4 regions of the Paenibacillus sp. FSL R7-0312 genome follow, and region 1 is predicted to be linked to each of the others. Evidence: riboswitches for the same ligand, from Rfam matches in the RefSeq annotation. Region 1 holds a riboswitch; each other region holds the start of a gene.
What was found. Region 1 has a riboswitch for cyclic di-GMP ahead of MKX70_RS02530 (transglutaminase-like domain-containing protein). Riboswitches for the same ligand answer to the same signal wherever they lie in the genome.

Region 1 (5,372 bases):
ATTGATGCCCAGAAAAATATGTACAACTATCACAGCCAGCTTGTAGCAACGCATCCGTTCGCCTCCTCCTGGTGGGAGTGGCCGTTCATGAAACGTCCGGTCTGGTTCTTCAGCGGCGGTGAAGGATTGCCGGAAGGCAAGGCCAGCAGCATCGTGACCATGGGGAATCCGCTCATCTGGTGGACAGGAATCTTCGCTATGCTGGCAGCCGTGTGGTTTACCGTGAAACGCCGGGACAAGAATCTGTACGTGATCTGGATCGGGTTCTTCTCACAGTATGTTCCGTGGATGCTTGTGCCGCGTGAGACGTTCCTGTACCATTATTTTGCGATGGTGCCGTTTATGATTCTGTCGGTTGTCTATATCCTGAAGCTGCTTGACAGCAGATTCGGCGATGCTAAATACCTGCGGTATGCCTATGTGGCTGCAGCAGCCATCCTGTTTGTAATGTTCTATCCGGTATTATCCGGAATGCAGGTTAATAGCAGTTATATAAATACGGTACTGCGGTGGTTCCCTTCCTGGGTATTCTAGGGGGCACTATTTAATGAGGCACAGATGCTTAAAAAGTCAGTTTTATTGCGGGGGATCTCGTAGAAACTTATAGGAGGAACTAAGGTGAAAGCCAGATACAGTGTGATTGTCCCCATGTTCAATGAGGAGGAAGTCATTCAGGTAACCTATGAGCGGCTCAAAAAAGTAATGGATGGTTGCGGCGATTCCTATGAACTGGTTTTCGTCAATGACGGCAGCCGGGACCGTACGGCGGAGATCATGCGCGAGATCAGCAGCCGGGATGAGCATGTCAAGCTGATCGACTTCTCCCGTAATTTCGGCCACCAGGTGGCGATTACGGCTGGTATGGATTATGCCGAAGGCCAGGCAGTCGTGGTGATTGACGCAGACCTCCAAGATCCTCCTGAGGTTATTCTGCAGATGATTGCGAAGTGGAAAGAGGGCTACGAAGTTGTGTATGCCAAGCGGTTGAAGCGTCACGGGGAGACTTTATTCAAGAAAGTCACCGCTAAGATCTTTTACCGCCTGCTCAGCAGTATGACCAGTGTTGAAATCCCTACCGATACCGGGGACTTCCGGCTGATCGACCGTAAAGTCTGTGATGTGCTGCGCGGTCTGAAGGAGAAGAACCGGTACGTCCGGGGTCTGGTGAGCTGGGTAGGCTTCCGGCAGACCATGGTAGAATATGTGCGGGAGGAGCGCTTTGCCGGGGAAACGAAGTATCCGCTCAAGAAAATGATCCGGTTTGCGCTCGACGGCATCACCTCCTTTTCCCACAAACCGCTCAAAATCGCATCCTATATCGGATTCTTTCTGTCCTTTTCCAGCTTCATCTATCTGTTCCTGGTATTGTTCCAAAAAATCTTTACCTCCTGGACCGTACCCGGATGGGCATCTATAGTTGGCGTGAACCTGCTCTTCAATGGGATTGTGCTGATGCTGCTGGGGGTAATTGGAGAGTATATCGGACGGATCTATGATGAGTCGAAGGACAGACCGCTCTATATTGTGCGTGAGACCAAAGGCTATCCGGATGCGGAAATAGAAGACACGCGGAAGGAAAGCGATTATGCCAGATAAGAGATGGAGTGCGGGGTTCATCCAGTTCCTGAAATTCAATGCGGTAGGCCTGCTGAATACATTGGTTGACTTTGCTGTATTCACACTGCTGCATTCCCTTGGGATGATCAATACCCCTGCGCAGATTATTTCCTATAGCGCCGGTACGGCCAACAGCTTCTTCTGGAACAAAAAGGTAACCTTCCGTGACAGGGACATCGGCAATAAAGAGGGCTTCGACCGGATGCAGCTGGTCAGGTTTATCGTGCTGAACCTGTTGGTGCTGGTTATATCGGTGCTGCTGATTCATATATTGACCGATTCTCTCGGTATTCAAGTGCTGATCGCCAAAGTGCTGGTCACATTTGTTACGGTAATCATTAATTTCTTCGGAAGCCGGAAGTGGGTATTCTGAAAATATATGAATTTATATGCTTGCTGCTATAAATTACCTTCTATTTCTCGCTGAAACGGTACCGTCCTTAAAAAGGACGGTAAAGTCGTTTCTACTTGTTATATAGAAGCATTGCTTCTTAATTATTCCGGAAGGGTATCATCTATTCTATATTACGGAGGCGATTGTCATGCGGAAATTATCCTATTTGATTATACTTGCCGGGGTGCTAATTATGCTCTATCCCAAAGGAAGCGAATGGTACAATGACCGTCAGCAGCAAAAGCTGCTGGAAGAGGCTGAACAGGCCTACAGTGAAATCGTTCCGTCTGCCTCAGCTCCGGCCAGTGCTGATCTAAGTAAGCCTTACGCGGAAGTAACCCAGCTGCTGGCAGATGAGTCGGCTGCGGAAGAGCCTGAACCCTCTGCAGCGCCTGAGATTGAAGTCGGAGGCAAGGTGATGGCGATTATCAAAATCGACAAAATAGATCTGAAGCTGCCTGTACTGGAAGGCGCCACCAAGGCGAATATGAAGCATGCAGCTGCGCATATGAAGGAGACGGCTCCGCTCGGCGCTACTGGCAATGCTGCGATTGCAGCGCATAGATCAAGAACTACGGGAAGGCTGTTCAATAGATTGAATGAAGTCGGAGTGGGGGACGCTATTTCCGTTACAACCGGTAAGCAGGAATACAATTATGTAGTTTATGATGTAACTATTGTGGAACCGACCGATGTATCCGTATTGAAAGGGAATGAGGATGACAAGATTCTTACACTCATTACTTGTGATCCGCTGGTGAATCCAACGCATAGACTTATCATTCACGCAAAGTTATCCTGATGTTTGTAGAATGATGACGGAAAAATTTAAAATACTTAAAATTTTTATTTGTTTTCGCAGAAATCTAGTGATTTAGGTCTTGATAATAGAAATAGATATGGTAAGATATAACTATATAAAGCTAATACACGATAAACGGCAAACCTATCGAAAGGTAGGGACGCAAAGCTAAAGGGCCTTCCCGTAAGGATGGCAGCCAGCTACCGAATGAAGAGGCTTTTTTTGTTTGTTCTTATTGTATATCTAGCATTTTATGGTAGAAGCAAGGACAGATAAAGCTTATACGATAACGGCAAACCTATCGAAAGGTAGGGACGCAAAGCTAAAGGGCCTTCCCGTAAGGATGGCAGCCAGCTACCGAAAGGGGTTTTATCCAATGAAGAAGTTCTATCTAATGTTGGTTACACTATTCGTAGTGGTTACGTCGATGCAGACAGGTACAGCTCAAGCTGCTAATGCAGATGCAGGCTGGTTGAACATAGGTCAACTGGATCAGGGTGTTATCGGAGTATCTTATAATGTTCCTAAGGATAAGAAGATTAAGCTGATGATCACCAAAGACAATAACAGCTACACTTACAACTTGTACACCTCCAAACCAACTGAAACATTCCCGCTGCAACAAGGTAACGGTTCATACAAGGTTTCCGTACTTGAGAACACTACCGGCAACAAATACAAAGTAATTTCTTCCGAGACGGTAGATCTTAGCCTGAGCAACGCCAACGCAGTATATCTGAGCTCCGTACAGAATGTTAAATGGAGTTCTTCCGATAAAGCAGTTCTGAAAGCAGCACAACTTACACAAGGTTTGACATCAGATGAAGACAAAGTGAAGGCTATCTATAATTATATCGTTGCCAATGTGAAGTATGATTATTCCCTGGCTTCCAGTGTAACTACAGATTACATCCCTAACAACGACAGTACTCTTGTTTCCAAGAAAGGAATCTGCTACGACTACGCTTCCTTATTCGCTACTATGCTTCGCAGTGAAGGTATTCCTACCAAACTGGTTATGGGTAACACAAGCTATGTGACGTCTTACCACGCTTGGAATGAAGTGTTCCTTAATGGCAAATGGGTAACTATTGATACTACAGTTGATGCTGGACTTGCCAAGAACAGCAAAACAGCAGATCTGGTTAAAGTAGCAAGTAAATATACTGCAGCTAAGTTCTACTAAGAGCAGATGCATTTATAGTTTCATTGAGGATAACCCGCTTAATTATTAAGCGGGTTATTTTTATTTAGGAAAGGGTTGCTTTTTAGTAGAGAGATAGGGTATTATAAGTAAGCGTTGTTGGAGCGGCAAACTTAATGAGAAATGACTTAAATAAGTGATTTCAAAATAAAGCTTGCATTACTCGGATGAACGTGATATATTATAAGAGTTGCTGGTGACGCGGTAGTCGTCGTTGACAACAAGCTTGATCTTTGAAAACTGAACAACGAGTGAGTGGGAGATCGCTTCGGCGAGATCCAAAAATGATGAGTTTCACAGCGTCTTGTACGCTTTAGAAACTTCATCGTGAGAATGAAAATTCTCGTCAGATGTTTCAAAATGAGCAATCGCTCTTTCTAAATACAATTTGGAGAGTTTGATCCTGGCTCAGGACGAACGCTGGCGGCATGCCTAATACATGCAAGTCGAGCGGAGTTCATTTGAAAGCTTGCTTTCAAATGAACTTAGCGGCGGACGGGTGAGTAACACGTAGGCAACCTGCCCTCAAGACTGGGATAACTACCGGAAACGGTAGCTAATACCGGATAATTTCTTTCCTCTCCTGAAGAGAGAATGAAAGGCGGAGCAATCTGCCACTTGGGGATGGGCCTGCGGCGCATTAGCTAGTTGGTGGGGTAACGGCTCACCAAGGCGACGATGCGTAGCCGACCTGAGAGGGTGAACGGCCACACTGGGACTGAGACACGGCCCAGACTCCTACGGGAGGCAGCAGTAGGGAATCTTCCGCAATGGGCGAAAGCCTGACGGAGCAATGCCGCGTGAGTGATGAAGGTTTTCGGATCGTAAAGCTCTGTTGCCAGGGAAGAACGTCCGGTAGAGTAACTGCTACCGGAGTGACGGTACCTGAGAAGAAAGCCCCGGCTAACTACGTGCCAGCAGCCGCGGTAATACGTAGGGGGCAAGCGTTGTCCGGAATTATTGGGCGTAAAGCGCGCGCAGGCGGTCATTTAAGTCTGGTGTTTAAACCTTGGGCTCAACCTGGGGTCGCACTGGAAACTGGGTGACTTGAGTACAGAAGAGGAAAGTGGAATTCCACGTGTAGCGGTGAAATGCGTAGATATGTGGAGGAACACCAGTGGCGAAGGCGACTTTCTGGGCTGTAACTGACGCTGAGGCGCGAAAGCGTGGGGAGCAAACAGGATTAGATACCCTGGTAGTCCACGCCGTAAACGATGAGTGCTAGGTGTTAGGGGTTTCGATACCCTTGGTGCCGAAGTTAACACAGTAAGCACTCCGCCTGGGGAGTACGGTCGCAAGACTGAAACTCAAAGGAATTGACGGGGACCCGCACAAGCAGTGGAGTATGTGGTTTA
Region 2 (5,372 bases), 180 kb from region 1:
GTTGGCGTTGATGTTGGTGCAGCTGTTGGCGTTGGCGTTGGTGCTGCCGTTGGCGTTGGTGTTGGTGCTGCTGTTGGCGTTGGTGTCGGTGCAGCTGTTGGCGTTGGTGTCGGTGCTGCTGTTGGTGTCGGCGTTGGCGTCACCGTTGGTGTCGGTGTTGGTGCTGCTGTTGGTGTCGGCGTTGGCGTCACCGTTGGTGTCGGTGTTGGTGCTGCTGTTGGTGTCGGCGTTGGCGTCACCGTTGGTGTCGGTGTTGGTGCTGCTGTTGGTGTCGGCGTTGGCGTCACCGTTGGTGTCGGTTTCACTGTCGGTGTTGGTTTTACTGTCGGTGTCGGTTTCACTGTCGGTGTTGGTTTCACTGTCGGTGTTGGTTTCACTGTCGGTGTCGGTTTCACTGTCGGTGTTGGCTTCACTGTCGGCGTTGGTTTCACCGTTGGTGTCGGTTTCACTGTCGGCGTTGGCGTCACCGTTGGTGTCGGTTTCACTGTCGGCGTTGGCGTCACCGTTGGTGTCGGTTTCACTGTCGGTGTTGGTTTCACTGTCGGTGTTGGCTTCACTGTCGGCGTTGGTTTCACCGTCGGTGTCGGCTTCACTGTCGGTGTCGGCTTCATTGTCGGCGTTGGTTTCACTGTCGGCGTTGGCGTCACAGTTGGTGTCGGTTTCACTGTCGGTGTCGGCTTCACTGTCGGTGTCGGCTTCACTGTCGGTGTTGGCTTCACTGTCGGCGTTGGTTTCACCGTTGGTGTCGGTTTCACTGTCGGTGTTGGTTTTACTGTCGGTGTCGGTTTCACTGTCGGTGTTGGTTTCACTGTCGGTGTTGGTTTCACTGTCGGTGTCGGTTTCACTGTCGGTGTTGGCTTCACTGTCGGCGTTGGTTTCACCGTTGGTGTCGGTTTCACTGTCGGCGTTGGCGTCACCGTTGGTGTCGGTTTCACTGTCGGCGTTGGCGTCACAGTTGGTGTCGGTTTCACTGTCGGTGTCGGCTTCACTGTCGGTGTCGGCTTCACTGTCGGCGTTGGTTTCACTGTCGGTGTTGGCGACGGAGTACACTTAGGTGTCGGCGTCGGTTTCACTGTCGGTGTTGGTTTCACTGTCGGCGTTGGCATCACTGTTGGTGTCGGTTTCACTGTCGGCGTTGGCGTCACTGTTGGTGTCGGTTTTACCGTCGGTGTCGGTTTCACTGTTGGTGTGGGAGTTGGCTTCACCGTCGGCGTTGCAGTCGGTTTCACTGTTGGTGTAGGGCTTGGTGTTACGGTTGGTGTTGGCGATGGGCTGGGGGTTGGTGTTGCGGTCGGCGTCGGACTTGGCGGCGGTCCATCTCCCTGGTATGTTCCTAGGTGCATTTCTACTCCGCCGGCAAAAGACTTGGCAATTAGCGTTCCGTATAGCTCTGCACCGGAATAATTGACATCCGCCTTAGGCGCCAGTATCGTCCCCAAAAAGGTGGTATACGCAATATTCACCTTGGTCGCTTCGTAGAAGTTGAACAACACTTGACCTGCTTTGCCGTTATTCATTGCGAAACTTGGTACATTGACCGTAGCTCCACTTATGTTAATAATTAACGTGGCATTCTGGGCAATGTTGAATTGAATATTGTTTGTATTCGCCAGCGTTGCCGCATCCAGGTGAACTACGTTGAAAAGATCCGGCGCACTTATTGTAAGTGTTCCATAATTATTATTGCCAATTTCTTTCGTAGCGGACAATGCCCCGTATGCTGCAGAACGCGAGATCAGATACTGCTTCTCAGCCGGGAAATCAATCGGGCTTCCCTGCTTCTTCGCGCCTATAATATTCACAATAGGCTCATTGGCTTCAATGGTGTCCCCATACACAACGTTTCCGTAGATTTCTCCGCTACCCGAATGTTTAAACTTCTTACCGGCAACGAGTACGTCTGTGGCTGAAGAATTCCTGTAGGCCCTGGCTACCCCGTAACCTCCAGAGAGAGTAATATTCCCTCCCGCTGCAAGACGGCCTTCAATTTGATCATTGTCTTGCGTGAAATCGTCAAAGATAAAAGCATTAAAATTCCCGGCAATCCCCAAGACCGGCGTTGGATTGTAAGGTACACCAGCTGTTGCCCTTACCTCCGTCCCCCAAGTGAAGGCGCTACTTACGGTCAGTACGCCCGCCAGAATACAGGCGGCCGCTTTTCGCAATTTTTTTCTCAATAATCTACACCTCCTATTCAACTATTCTATGAAATCGTCGCAAAACTATAACAAAAAAAAGACCGCCACGAAGGGTTAGCTTCACGGCGGCCGGACGACCATAGCCCGGACTTAAGGGGCATCAGATTCCTGACTTTGCGTCCCGCTCTTTCGAAACGGTTTGCGTTTGTACATGATTGATATGAAATTGGAAAAGCTTATGTAATACCCAACAGAAATCTGTGACATTTGTTACTTTAGAACTAACTTTAGTTTAGATGCCACTTGGCATATTGTCAATATATTTCCAATTCATTTCACAGCTATTTTTGTGATGAAAAAAATAAAAAACGCTTTATTCATAAGGCTTTATACAATTTATAAACATACCTTCCTGACGAAAAAGGTCGATAATCCCACTAATTCGCCGCAGTACTTTTTCCTTTTCACAGAGTTATTATCCTTAAATTTCAAATATCAAAATTTAGTATTTTAGTCCTACTTTTTCTCCCCGCCCCCCCCATCTTCGCTTAAACAAACCTCACATGGTGAACCTGAAGAAACGGGTGCCATCCTCCTTAAGGACACCACCCGTTTCCGGACATACAAGAGAGCTCTTATATAGTAAAAGCCTTATGAGATTCATCTGTTTTCACAGCAGTCTTTAATCGACATATCTAGGGAGTTTGTGTAGAGGGCTGGAAATCTGCACACGCAGAAATCCATTTTTAGAGCAGCTGAATCCAGCCAATCATTGATACCCAAAGCGGAACGCTAAGGAATAACCCAAACAATAAACCGCGGCGGAGATTTCCTTCATGACTCATTGCCATTCTCCTTTTAATCAGATTTATTTACAACTTTATTATTTCAATTTTAATATAAAATAATTTTCCCGATTTTATTGTGAATTATGTCACATTAACAGCCCTCTTTTTTTAAATACCATTGATTTTTTTTGAACTTCGGGTTAAATTACGAATATACGTTCTCGTTGGAGGAGATGAGATTGATGCACAGAGCAGAGAGCCAGGACAATATGCTGGTGAAATCGTATATCTTGCTGCCGCTCATTTTATCCGCCTTTGAACGCGATGCTTCCATCCTATCCGCAGAGCTGCGCACACCCGATCCTTACCTTGAGGTTCTCCGGACAGCGGCGGGTGCAGCCATAGCCGACCTGCGGGATGTCCGCACCGAGATGAGAGCCCGTGGTCTGAAGGTCTATGCACAGCAGCAGCTGGAAGTTGGCATTGAAGCCAAATTTGTCTGCAGGGGTTATCATGAACGGATGCTGCTGCTGGATGATGTCATTACCGCCCAGTCTACTATCCGCATGCGCAGATATTTGGGTCTTGGCACTCCGGACTCAACCGCCTTGAGATGAACAGCAACTCTGGCTATGTTAATTCTCGGCGTTACTTCCCCCATAAAAAAGAGGCCCGCCATGATTGGCAAGACCTCAGGGTACCCTATTACATCCCTTACCTGAAAATAAGCTGATACCCAGATAAAGATTACATTAAAATCGTCCAATACCCAAGCGTACCGCAGATAACCACAGCCGCTACGGGATACAGGATCTTCCGGCTTACCTGATCCTTAAACACAATAAACAAACAAAGCATACAAAGCCATGCGATAAGAAGGCTGCCCATCTCTTATGCATACGCTCCTTCCCGGCATTTCTGCCCTGGCTCCTGCAGCATACCACCGCAGAGTCCGCTTTCCATATATATAAGAAGATTACCCGCTGAATATCCCTATGATACCCGCTGACAGCTGATAAGCATGAAATTTTTATTTATTTGGCCACAAATGGATTCACCACTCCTGCTCAAGAACGGGATATTCCCAGAAACCTAAGCGCCCTTTGGCAGGTATAGGATGAGCCAGCGCAACGACTTCCTCCAGCTTCCAGGCATACCGGCCTTCTGCATAATCGCCGAACACATATTCATTCCCGCCCGGCCAGTTCTGCTGTGCTTGCTGAGGCGTAACCCCGCAGCAACCAGCCAGCCGGCTGGTCGCAAGGATTACCCCGGAGGGCAGATTATCCGCCGTGTAGCCGTGCCGGGCAAGCACCGATTGATACGGCTCTGTCCTGCATATGGCCTTATCTACCTGCATACCGGCATGGATGGCTAATTCTCCCCGGTAAGCCGTCGGCCAGGAACGGGTCTCGATCTGTTTTTCACCCAGCTCAATTAAGGTTGCCCAAGGCTGGCGAATCGTCAGACACTTCATACAAGTGCCTCCTCTCATAAACAAAATAGGCTCTAGGAATAACATATAAATCGTTTAATAAGATTGATTTCATTTTAGTCCTGCATTCTGTATTAAGCATAAGCAAGCATCGGGCCGGTAGACGATCGGATGAATAAATAAAAAAACGCGACCCCCAAAACCCCGGAAAGCCGCGCCACTATTGAGTTCTTACGGATGCTGGTGAAGGGAATTGAACCCCCGGCCTACGCATTACGAGTGCGTTGCTCTACCCCTGAGCTACACCAGCTTAAAAGGATTGCCCCTGCCAAACAAAAAATATTATAACTCTTTCAGCAGAAAACGCAACCCTTTTTGACTATTACCTCTTCCTATCCCTGCATAAGCCCCAACCCGCGGAAATATTCCAGCGCCTGCTTAGCACTCTCCAGCGACGACACGGCATAAGCCTCTTGCTCTACTATATAATACAGAATTCCGCTTTCCTCTGCCTTGTCGAAGACGCTAGCGAAATCAACCTGCCCTTTCCCGAGGTCAGTCTCTTCATTATTTGCCCCGAAATCCTTAATGTGGACCAGCGGAACACGCCCGGCATAACGCGAGACATAGTCAATCGGCCGGGCCCCGCCCCTGTATACCCACCCCAGATCAAACTCGGCAAACATATGCTCAGCAGGAATCTGCCCCAGCCATATATCGATGACTGCTTTGCCGTCTACCTCCGCAAATTCATAATCATGGTTGTGATACCCGTACTGCAGGCCTGCTGCACGGACCATCGCGGAGGCCTTCTCCAAGAAGGGAATCACCGCCGTCACATCTTCCATCGAGGGGTTCTGCGGAAGCGGTGCCGAAGGGGTGATCATATATTGTAGTCCAAGTTCCTTCGCATATTCAATTTCTTTGGCTAACGCCCGTTCCATGTTATCCAGACTGCTGAAATCCAGGCCCACATGCGCCGAAGGCGCAGCAAGACCCAACCGGTCCAAT
Region 3 (5,372 bases), 460 kb from region 1:
TGCACTTGATCCTTGCCCTACCCGCCGCGTGAGTGAGCGGCAAGCCCTTGGAACAAGAGTCTTGTGTCTTGGTCTTGTGAGAGTCTTGTGAGAATCTTGTGTTGCCCCCGCTGCTACGGCGAGCGGGAGTCCCTTGGAACAAGAGGCACTTAAGCATCTTTAAATCTTTCCTGCCGCGCAAGCATAGCGGCAGCCACGGTTCAATTGCCGCAACAACAAGCGGCAATAGCCGGATCTTTAGCCGGGAGCTTCGCCTGCGGGCGAAGCGAATAGCCCCAGCTGTTATGTAATGGAACGGAGAGGAATTTTGGAACTGTAGGAGCGTTAGCGTCCGCCTGAAAGCTTTCCGTAGGAAAGCTAGCTTCGGAAGCATATGCTGTCTCTGGATTTCTACCGCGAAGAGCGGTCTAATCAGGAAATCCGGAGGCAACAGCGGCCGAAAGTCCAAACATTCCTTGCAGTGACTCTCATAACAGCCAGCGCATTAAGCTTTTCCGCAATCTGCAGCTCCCAATAACAATCCGATATTTTCGCGACATCACATAAACTTAGGAGGGTTCACTTATGAAACTAGTACTTCTATCAGGCGGTTCTGGTAAACGGCTCTGGCCCTTGTCCAATGATTCACGTTCGAAGCAATTTCTGAAAGTACTGGAAAGCCCGGCAGGTGAACCGGAATCCATGGTACAGCGGGTATGGAGACAGCTGCAGGAGACAGGGATGGCGGAATCGTCCTACCTGGCTACCGGCCGCAGCCAGGTAGAGATGATTCAGAGCCAGCTGGGCAGCGGGGTGCCGATTATCGTTGAGCCGGAGCGGCGCGATACCTTCCCTGCTATTGCATTGACTGCAGCATACCTGTATTCGATCGCCGGTGTTTCACCAAGCGAGACGGTAGCCATCCTGCCCGTCGACCCTTATGTGGAGTCGTCCTTCTTCGATACCGTTCTGCAGCTGGAGAGCACGATGCTGGAGAGCGGCGCCAATCTGGCGCTGATGGGCGTAGTTCCGGAGCATGCTTCCGAGAAATACGGCTATATCATTCCTACCAGCGCCGAAGCGGGAGCGAGCGGGTATCTGCAGGTCAGCCACTTCCAGGAGAAGCCGGACCGCAAGCAGGCTGAGGAGCTAATCAGTCGGAACGCCCTCTGGAACTGCGGCGTGTTTGCTTTCCGTCTTGGGTATCTGCTGGATATTCTGCAGCGCAAAGGACTGCCACTGAACTATGAGGAACTGCAGAAGCAGTATAAACTGCTGGCTTCCATCAGTTTTGATTATGAGGTGGTAGAAAAAGAAGAGAATATCGTGGTTCAGCCTTACGCCGGATTCTGGAAGGACCTGGGCACCTGGAATACGCTGACCGAAGAAATGACCAGCAATCATGTTGGCAAAGGTTTCGTCACTGCAGATTCCGAAGGCACCTGCCTTATCAACGAACTGGACATTCCGATCACCGTGATCGGGGCGAAGGATCTGATTATCGCCGCCAGCCCGGACGGAATTCTGGTTACGCACAAGGCGGAGAGCCCGCGCATTAAGGAAGTGCTGAAATCTTTTGAACAAAGACCGATGTACGAAGAACGCCGCTGGGGCCACTACAAGGTAATTGATTATGTGAAATATGCGGAAGGTAATGAGGTGCTGACGAAGCGGATCTTTATCTCTGAAGGTAAAAATATCAGCTATCAGCTGCATCACAAACGCAGTGAAATCTGGACCATTGTCAGCGGTGAAGCCAGCATTGTGCTCAATGAGAAAATGCATAATGTAAAGGCGGGGGATGTCGTACGGATTCCGGAAGGCACCAAGCATGCGATCCTGGCATTGACAGATATGGAATTTATCGAAGTGCAGACCGGCTCTGAGCTGGTGGAGGAAGATAACATCCGAATCACCTTGGATTGGGAAGATATCGCCTTGCAGCAATTTATTTCGTAGGTCTAATCTATCTATATAACCAATTGTTACAAATCCAAAACAGGTATTAAGAACCAATTATTAAGAAAAATTCATTTTTGCTCTAAATTAAAACTAAATAGAGACGATACTTACGGTAAGAGGGATTAATCCTTCCAATACGACAAAGGCAAACCTAATCGAAAGATAGGGACGCAAAGCTATAGGGCCTTCGCAAGAGTGGCAGCCTGGCTACCGAAAGGAAGATGGATTTTGATAACTTACCGTAAGTCTCGTTTGCTGTGCACTGTGCTGTCTCTGGCCCTTTTATTGACTGCAGTACCTCTGGGACTCGGCGGAATGCCTTCATCTGCAGAAGCTGCATCTAGTTCCAAAGCGCCCGTTAATCCGGAGGCTTCAACCGAAGCAGTCAGATTGCTGGACGATCTGTATTCTATCACTGGAAAAGGCATTATTACCGGCCAACATGACTATCTGGAAAGTCCGGACGAATTCAGCAACAAGCTGAAGGGAACCAGCGGACAATATGCTGCTCTTCACGGGTATGAACTGGGCGTAATTAGCGGGCAATCGGAAAGTACAGCAGCGGCGCAGCGCAGAAATGTTGTGAACAGCGCGATCAACTGGTATAAGGGCGGCGGCATTGTAGCCATGACTTTTCATGAGAATCTGCCCGGTACCGCATACCTCTGGTCCAATGTTCAGAAACCGCTGAGCCAGGCGGAATTCAATAAATATATTACTCCAGGTACAACACAGTACACTGCATTGATTGCAGATCTGGACAAAGTGGCAGTTTCACTTAAAAGCCTGCGGGATGCTGGTGTTCCCGTACTCTGGAGACCTTACCACGAAATGAACGGTAACTGGTTCTGGTGGGGGAAGAAAAATAACTTTGCTTCGCTTTGGAATATTATGTATGACCGTTTCGTGAACGTTCATAAATTAAACAACCTGCTGTGGGTATGGAACCCCAATGCACCCAATGCCTGGTCTGATCCTTATGCGCTGACCTATCCGGGGGCTGACAAGGTGGATGTACTCGCGGCAGATATATATGAGAACGATTATATGAATAAATACCATGACGGCCTGCTTGCCCTTGCGAATGGCAAACCGATTGCCATTGGCGAGAATGGACAAATGCCAAGCACGGCAAAGCTGCAGCTCTCCCAGAAAAATTGGGTATATATGATGAGCTGGGGAAAAATGCTGTATGAAACCAATACCGATGCTACCATCAAAAGCTTCATGAGCGACAGCTATACGGTGACCCGGGACGATTATAAAGCAGGCACATTTGCTCCGTCAACGCCGGTACCAACAGCAACGCCAACGCAGGTACCAACAGCAACGCCAACGCCGGTACCAACAGCAACGCCAACGCCGGTACCAACAGCAACGCCAACGCCGGTACCAACAGCAACGCCAACGCCGGTACCGACAGCAACACCAATGCCGGTACCGACTGCAATGCCGATCCCGACGCCCCCTGCTTCCAATGATACTGTGACGGCCCCCGTCGTTCAGAATGGTCTTCAGGGGGAATACTACAAGAACATGACGCTTTCGGGCACTCCGGTTCTGGTCCGGAAGGATGCGCTGCTGAACTTTAACTGGCGCCAGACAGCGCCGGATGCGAAGCTCGGAGTGGATAGCTTTTCTATCCGCTGGACGGGTCAGATCAAACCGACTTTCAGTGAAACCTATCAGATTATCACTACATCCGATGACGGTATCCGCGTCTATATTGACGGCACAGCTGTAATCAACAGCTGGACCAAACAGAGCGGTACCGAGCGTACAGGAAGCATAAACCTGCAAGCAGGCCAGCTCTATGATATCAAAGTGGAGTATTACGAGAATGCAGGCGATGCCAATATCCGTCTGATGTGGCAGAGTCCAAGCCAGGCGAAGGCAACTGTCCCTACAAGCGCGTTATTTGTGAACACGGCTGCTTCTTCAGCCAGCAAAGCAGGCTTGGATGCTCCGGCAGTGACTGCAACACCAGTACCAACAGCAACGCCATTACCAGTATCAACACCAACACCGGTGCCAACAGCGGCACCGACGCCAACAGCGGCACCGACGCCAACAGCGGCACCGACGCCAACAGCGGCACCGACGCCAACAGCAACACCGGTGCCAACAGCGGCACCGACGCCAACAGCGGCGCCAACACCAACAGCGACACCAACGCCGACAGAAGGTTCAACGCCGGAGAATCTTACGGCGGAGGCTCCGGCGGTGAACGGGCTGGTTGCGGAATATTTCAATAATATGACGTTGTCTGGTGCCCCGGCAGTGGTACGTACCGATGCAGTGCTTGACTTCAACTGGCGTCAAGGCACGCCGGATGCCGCAATCGGCATAGATTTCTTCTCTGTACGCTGGAGCGGTAAGCTCAAGCCGCTATACACTGAGACTTATCAGATTTATACCACTTCAGATGACGGCATCCGCGTACGGATCAATGGTGAGCTTGTGATCGACAGCTGGATGAAGCAGAGCGGGACCGAACGCACAGGAAGCATAAGCCTGACAGCCGGTCAGCTATATGATATACAAGTGGAGTACTACGAGAATCAAGGAGATGCCAGAGCACGCCTGATGTGGGAGAGTCCGAGCCAAGTTAAGGCAACGGTTCCCGCGAGCGCACTGTTTCTCCCTTCCGCTTCCTAGGATCATACCCCCGCAGCTGTATTCATTATTGGCGCTGATACTGGTTAAGACGTTACAATTCTAAATCCTATAAAGTCCAATCTTAATGGCCCTGCTATCAGCAGGGCTACTAAGCTATAGACCATCCGGTTAATTCTTTGCAGCCTCTTAACAGAGAACTGCATACCTGCACGCCTAAGGCGGCAGTGAGACCCGGGGAAAGGAGATTATATTGAACACTTACCGTAAGTACAGGCTATATACAACAATTATTCCAATTATCCTTATCCTTTCACTTCTGCCATGGGGGGAGGCGCGCAGTCTTCCCGTAGCACGCACCGTAAACACTCCTGCCGCTTCCATCAAACCCGTTAATCCCTCCGCTTCCAAGGAAGCTGCTGCACTGCTCAGCTATCTGTCCGATCTCAGCGGCAAAGGTATGATCTCCGGCCAGCATGATTACCTGGAGACCCCCGATGAATTCAATAATAAGCTTAAGAACGCAAGCGGACAGTACGCCGTTCTGCACGGCTACGAGCTGGGAGCCATCAACAACCAGTCCAAGGAGACCATTGCCAGGCAGCGTCAGGCTGTCGTAGACAGTGCCATTAAGTGGTACAAAGGCGGAGGCATTGTGGCGATGACCTTCCATCAGAATCTGCCGGGAACCTCTCCCGAATGGACTAATGTGAAAATGAACCTGAGTCAGGCCAAATTCGACGCCTACATTACTCCCGGAACACCCCAGTACAAAGCCCTGATTGCTGAGCTGGATGAGGTTGCCGGATATTTGG
Region 4 (5,372 bases), 1.1 Mb from region 1:
CTGGAGCAGTTCAATGTCTTCACACAGATTACGCAGCAGCCGGGAGAAGCTGTTCAGAACACTGTCAGTGATAAACTCGGTGAACTGCCCCGGATGGGTAAAAACCTCCAGCATCTGCTTGAGCTGATCCGTACCGGGCTGGGGGGCACCTTCCATGCACAGCAGTGCGGATTTAAGATCGCTGATCAGGCACTCTATATGGCTGTACTTATCCTCCAGCAGCAGCATAACCACCAGACCGTATTTCACGGATTGCTGGCGGGATTCTACATTCTTGGCCAGCAGACGGGCGGCTTCCCGCAGTCCGCCGACTTCAGTCAGCAGCAGACTGGAGAAGCGGTGCAGGCGGTGCTGGTGTACGCCGGCAAGTCCTGTATGCAGGCTGCAGCCGGTTACTTGACCGCTTATATAGATGCTGCCGGTAGCCGTAATTGTAGATTGGCAGACGTTGCCGTAGACATACACATTCCCTAACGCCTCAATACACATAGGGCCTTCAATATCTGAGGGTACAACGATGTCACCTGCAAATATAATCTCACCGGCCGTTGCCGCCATTTCCTTGGTGATGAGGCATAGGGCAGGGAAATCGCAGGTTGTGACGCTGCCGGAGTCTCCGCAGATGCGGGGTCTGCCCGTACGCAGAGCCGCGATCTCTCCGTTTGGAAGCAGCTGTGCATGGTCTCCGGCTGCGAAATAAATATCCTGGGGTGGAGGTGGAGGCAAGACGCCTCCTTCTACGTCAAATCCGGGAATTCCCTCTTCTGGCGGCAACTTGCGGGCAAAGACCTCTCCCTCTCTGGCGAAGGGGGCTCCCGGAAACCGGAGATAATCTAAGAAATCTGCAGCTTCCGCAGTTCTTCCCTCCCGGAGCATTCCATTGCCTGTGAGCGTATGCTCCGGGAGGGACAGCTGCAGCCTTGATTTCTTGCCGGGCAGCGGGGCTCTCCCTTCTACGATACAGACTGGGAGATATGTAGGGTTGTTCAGTTCGGCGTATAGGGCCGGGATATTCAGATTCCGCAGAATGGAGCGGTTATCCAGCGAAGAGAGAATCTGTTCTATAGTGAGCGTGGACAGCAGCATCGCCCGGTTAGGTTCAGCCCGGACTGCGGCTTCGAAGGAAGCCGGGCAATTAACCAGATTCCAGGCGTACTTTTCTGCACGGTACAAGGTGAAATGCACTTTGAGCTTGTCAGGTGAAACGGTAATCTGATACTGTGGCTTCTCGCAAATTTCCCAGGTTATATGATCCGCTGAGGTCACCTCAGTAGGCTCTGTAACGGTCTTCCAGTTGATCTTCAGCACTACAGGATGCACAGCGGAGATCCGGGCTGGCTTGCCGCCAGAGAGCGGGGGAGTAATGAAGATCTGATTATTCTGCACAAGGATAATTCCATCCTTATCTCCATTCATCCCGCCGGAAGTCTGGCCCTCCACAGAGAAAGAATCCAGGAATCCCGTACGTTCAAGCATCAAGGATTCCACGAAATCATATCGGGTTGGTTCGATGAATTGCTGCGGCATTAGCTTAACCTCGCTTTTTCGTATAATCAATGGCATTCGTACAGAAAAGAGCATCATAAAGCCTGGGGGATCTCCCGGTGACTGATGGCTTACGTGGTCTCTATTGGCAGCCTGGCGACCATAAACGCGGATTCTCTGCATTCTTAGGCCCATTGCTTTGCGTCCTACCCTTTCAGGAAGTTTGCCTTTAGAAATAGATCAATGATATACACTCAGCATGAGGCGATTTAAATCGACTGTAATCGACAAAAAAGGTCATAACTGGTTCCTGCGCTGCAGGAACTTCTGCAAACAAGCTTAATTCTAGTACTTAAGGAGCTATTTTTCAACTCTATTCTGCCAATTTATCAATAATCTTAAAATGTGCAGCTCTAAGTTGTCTGGAAAACTGGTTTCCCAGCGCTTACAGCTTATGGGAGGACCCCTTCTGCAAGAGCCCTTGTTGCTCAAACCCTACTGCTAATTGAATTATTGTACAACAATAATATATTTCCGCCCTATGACTGCCAATAATCCGCTAAAAATCAATGCGTGTAACTTCCAGTTGAACCGGGAGGGCATAGTGTCGTTACGGGAACAAATCATGAGGATGGGAACTAAATCTGATTCGGCTTTACCGCACAGGAAAAAGGGACTCTCCCAAGCCTATAGCTTATGGGAGAGTCCCTTCTGTATGAATCGTATCGCGCTCGCCGGTGCAGCCTTGGCGGGCTGCGCGCCAGCTGAGATTGCCGCATAATCAGCGCGTTCAATCTCTTCAAGAATCCGGTTCAGATGCGAGAACACCGCGCCAAGATCACGGAATGCGGCGAGCGGGCATTGACCCTGCAGCTCAGAGAACCAGGCCAGCTGCACATCACGGGCGCGGCGAAGGCTCTCGGGGAGCGAACGTCCGCATTCCGCATCCGACAGCGTCCGGGTACCATATAAGGCAATGCAGTCTGCCGTTGCCGTCACAACCTCTGTCATCCAGTCGGCTGCGGCATAATGGGCAGGAAGCAGGGAGAGCTCTTCGGAAATTCCTTTGACGTAGGAATGCACCCTGCTAAGATGGGAGGTAGCCTGTGACAGTGTACCGAGCTCTTTGCGGCACTGGTAATGGGAGAGCGTGAAGTGAAGCTCGTTCTGCAGTTGCTTACTCTTGCCAAGCAGTTCACCGGAAAGCTTAAGCGCGGTCAGTGCCTGGGCAGCATCCCGTCCGCCGGACGTCAGGCCGGTTAAGGCATCGGACAATGTCAGGCTGCCCCTCAGTGCCAAGTCCTTGACCTTGACGAACCCCTTGGGCGGAACGATAATCATATTTATAATTAAGGCAATCAGCACGCCGATCAGGGTCTCGGCGACTCTCCAGACGATGTACCCATCCTGATAGAAGGTGAGCGCCAGGACGGAAGTGACGCCAACCTGCGAAACGGCCTGGATATTAATCCGGCAGGCGGTGGCTACGCCTATACCGAGCAGCAGCATCAGCAGAATCGAGAGCGCACCAACATCGAAGAAGCGGCCCACGACCAGGCTGGCGATTCCGCCTAGCACAATACCGAGCAGCCGGTATGCCCCTTTTTCAAGCGAGGCTTTGACACTGCTCTGGGTGATAAGAATCGCCGCCAGCGGCGCAAAGTACAGATAACGGTCGCCATACAAGCTGTGTACCGCGAGCCAGGATAGTGATGCAGCAAGGGTAACACGTATCATATAAAGGGATAATCCGAACTTCTCAAGGCGGTCTTGTAACCCCTCGTTCATGGTAGTCATCTTCTTTCGCAAATGTAAGAAAAATTTTATGTTTTTCAGCCGTTTTCATTATAGCACCTCAAAACAGGCCACGCCGGGTCCATTTTTTACGAACTTGTTAAGTTTCTGTACTGCAATTAATAATGTAAGCTATCGCATATATCGAATGATTCCTATATGCTATATATATTGAAGTCTGTCGAACAAAGGGAGGAAATGTCACTTATCCGCGCTGAGGATGCTGCTTATGGATTGTCTCCCGCAATAAGCGGGTAAAATAGGTTGTACTACATAAGGTAGGGAGGTTGTTAGCTATAGCTACCCAGGAAGGCACTATTATTTCTTTTGATCAGGTTATTAAGCAATATGACGATGAAGAGGCTGTATTAAAAGGCGTGAGCTTCGAAATTGAACGTGGTAAATTCTATACACTGCTGGGCCCCTCGGGCTGCGGGAAAACGACCATTCTGCGTTTGATTGCCGGCTTCGCTGAGCCGACTGAAGGTTCCATTTATCTGAACGGCAAAATCATCAACCATATTCCCGCCAATGAGCGGCAGGTCAATACGGTATTCCAGGACTATGCGCTGTTTCCGCACCTGAACGTATTTGAGAATGTGGCTTTCGGACTGCGGATCAAGAAGCTTAAGAAGGATGTTATTAATCAAAAGGTGCAGGAGGCGCTGCGCTTCGTCAATCTGGTCGGCTATGACCAGCGGGCGATAAATGAGATGTCCGGGGGACAAAGACAGCGTGTCGCAATTGCGCGAGCGATTGTCAACGAGCCGCAGGTACTGCTGCTGGACGAGCCGTTGTCCGCGCTCGACCTGAAGCTGCGCACGGAGATGCAGTATATTCTGCGGGAAATGCAGCAGCGGCTGGGCATCACCTTCATCTTCGTTACCCATGACCAGGAAGAGGCGCTGGCGATGTCCGACTGGATCTTCGTCATGAACGGCGGAAAGATTGAGCAGAGCGGTACGCCGAACGATATCTACGATGAGCCGATCAACCGCTTCGTGGCGGATTTCATCGGCGAGTCGAACATCGTGCCGGGCGTAATGATTGAGGACTATGTAGTTGAATTTAACGGCCACCGGTTCGAGTGCGTCGATGCCGGCCTGAAGCCGAATGAGGCGGTGGAGATCGTCATCCGGCCGGAGGATCTGGAGATTGCCACAGTAGAAGCGGGAAAGCTGAAGGTGCGCGTGGATTCCCAGTTGTTCCGCGGGGTACATTATGAGATCAGCTGCTATGACGGCTCAGGCCATGAATGGCTGGTCCATTCCACCCGCAAGGCGGAGGTAGGCAGCGAAATCGGGCTGTATTTTGATCCGGAAGCGATCCATGTTATGCGTTTCGGCGAAACGGAGGAAGAGTTCGACAAACGTCTGGAGGCTTACGGCGAGGTGGAGAGCGATGAAGAGTAAGGGCAAGTCGTACTACCTCATCCCGTATTACCTGTGGATTGCGTTGTTTGTTATTGCACCGGTGCTGCTGGTTGTCTATTATTCCCTGTTCGATCTGGACGGGAAGCTGACGCTGGACAACTACGTCAATTTCTTCACGCCGGTATATATGAGAATGATGCTGAATTCCTTCTGGTATGCTTTTCTGATCACACTGTTCTCGCTCTTGGTGGCATACCCGGCTGCTTATCTGCTGACGCGCACGAAGCACAAGCAGCTGTGGCTGCTGCTGATTATTCTGCCGACATGGATCAATCTGCTGCTGAAGACATATGCCTTCATCGGGATCTTCGGCACCTTCGGCCCGGTTAACAATTTCTTCGATTTAATGGGGATAGGAGAGCAGCAGATTCTCTTCACGGGCTTCAGCTTTGTATTTGTATCCGTCTATATCTTCATCCCGTTCATGATTCTGCCGATCTTCAGTGCACTGGATGAGATGAATCTGTCGCTGGTCGATGCGGCGCGCGATTTGGGTGCCTCCGGGTGGACGACGTTCCGGCGGGTTGTGTTTCCGCTGACGATCTCCGGGGTCCGTTCCGGCGTTATGGCGGTATTCATTCCGGCGCTGTCGCTCTTCATGATTACACGACTGATTGCCGGCAACCGGGTAATTACACTCGGCACCGCGATTGAGCAGCA

Region 2: linked by a shared signal. The riboswitch ahead of MKX70_RS03325 (choice-of-anchor A family protein) and the one ahead of MKX70_RS02530 (transglutaminase-like domain-containing protein) in region 1 are both predicted to bind cyclic di-GMP.
Region 3: linked by a shared signal. The riboswitch ahead of MKX70_RS00610 (PA14 domain-containing protein) and the one ahead of MKX70_RS02530 (transglutaminase-like domain-containing protein) in region 1 are both predicted to bind cyclic di-GMP.
Region 4: linked by a shared signal. The riboswitch ahead of MKX70_RS07280 (flagellar assembly protein A) and the one ahead of MKX70_RS02530 (transglutaminase-like domain-containing protein) in region 1 are both predicted to bind cyclic di-GMP.

What each region holds. Positions count from the first base shown of each region.
Region 1 covers NZ_JBBORE010000001.1:603,726-609,097, reverse strand. The annotation lists gene MKX70_RS02550 (phospholipid carrier-dependent glycosyltransferase) at 1-534, shown strand, start outside; gene MKX70_RS02545 (glycosyltransferase family 2 protein) at 619-1,596, shown strand; gene MKX70_RS02540 (GtrA family protein) at 1,586-1,990, shown strand; gene MKX70_RS02535 (class D sortase) at 2,160-2,813, shown strand; cyclic di-GMP riboswitch class I at 2,941-3,021, shown strand; cyclic di-GMP riboswitch class I at 3,095-3,175, shown strand; gene MKX70_RS02530 (transglutaminase-like domain-containing protein) at 3,208-3,999, shown strand; rRNA gene MKX70_RS02525 (16S ribosomal RNA) at 4,403-5,372, shown strand, end outside.
Region 2 covers NZ_JBBORE010000001.1:783,653-789,024, forward strand. The annotation lists gene MKX70_RS03325 (choice-of-anchor A family protein) at 1-2,177, opposite strand, end outside; cyclic di-GMP riboswitch class I at 2,260-2,352, opposite strand; gene MKX70_RS03330 (hypothetical protein) at 3,166-3,543, shown strand; gene MKX70_RS03335 (ASCH domain-containing protein) at 3,981-4,403, opposite strand; tRNA gene MKX70_RS03340 (tRNA-Thr) at 4,600-4,671, opposite strand; gene MKX70_RS03345 (sugar phosphate isomerase/epimerase family protein) at 4,754-5,372, opposite strand, start outside.
Region 3 covers NZ_JBBORE010000001.1:139,300-144,671, reverse strand. The annotation lists gene MKX70_RS00615 (sugar phosphate nucleotidyltransferase) at 565-1,938, shown strand; cyclic di-GMP riboswitch class I at 2,076-2,156, shown strand; gene MKX70_RS00610 (PA14 domain-containing protein) at 2,170-4,599, shown strand; gene MKX70_RS00605 (glycosyl hydrolase) at 4,811-5,372, shown strand, end outside.
Region 4 covers NZ_JBBORE010000001.1:1,673,895-1,679,266, forward strand. The annotation lists gene MKX70_RS07280 (flagellar assembly protein A) at 1-1,527, opposite strand, end outside; cyclic di-GMP riboswitch class I at 1,630-1,723, opposite strand; gene MKX70_RS07285 (FUSC family protein) at 2,173-3,273, opposite strand; gene MKX70_RS07290 (ABC transporter ATP-binding protein) at 3,567-4,691, shown strand; gene MKX70_RS07295 (ABC transporter permease) at 4,681-5,372, shown strand, end outside.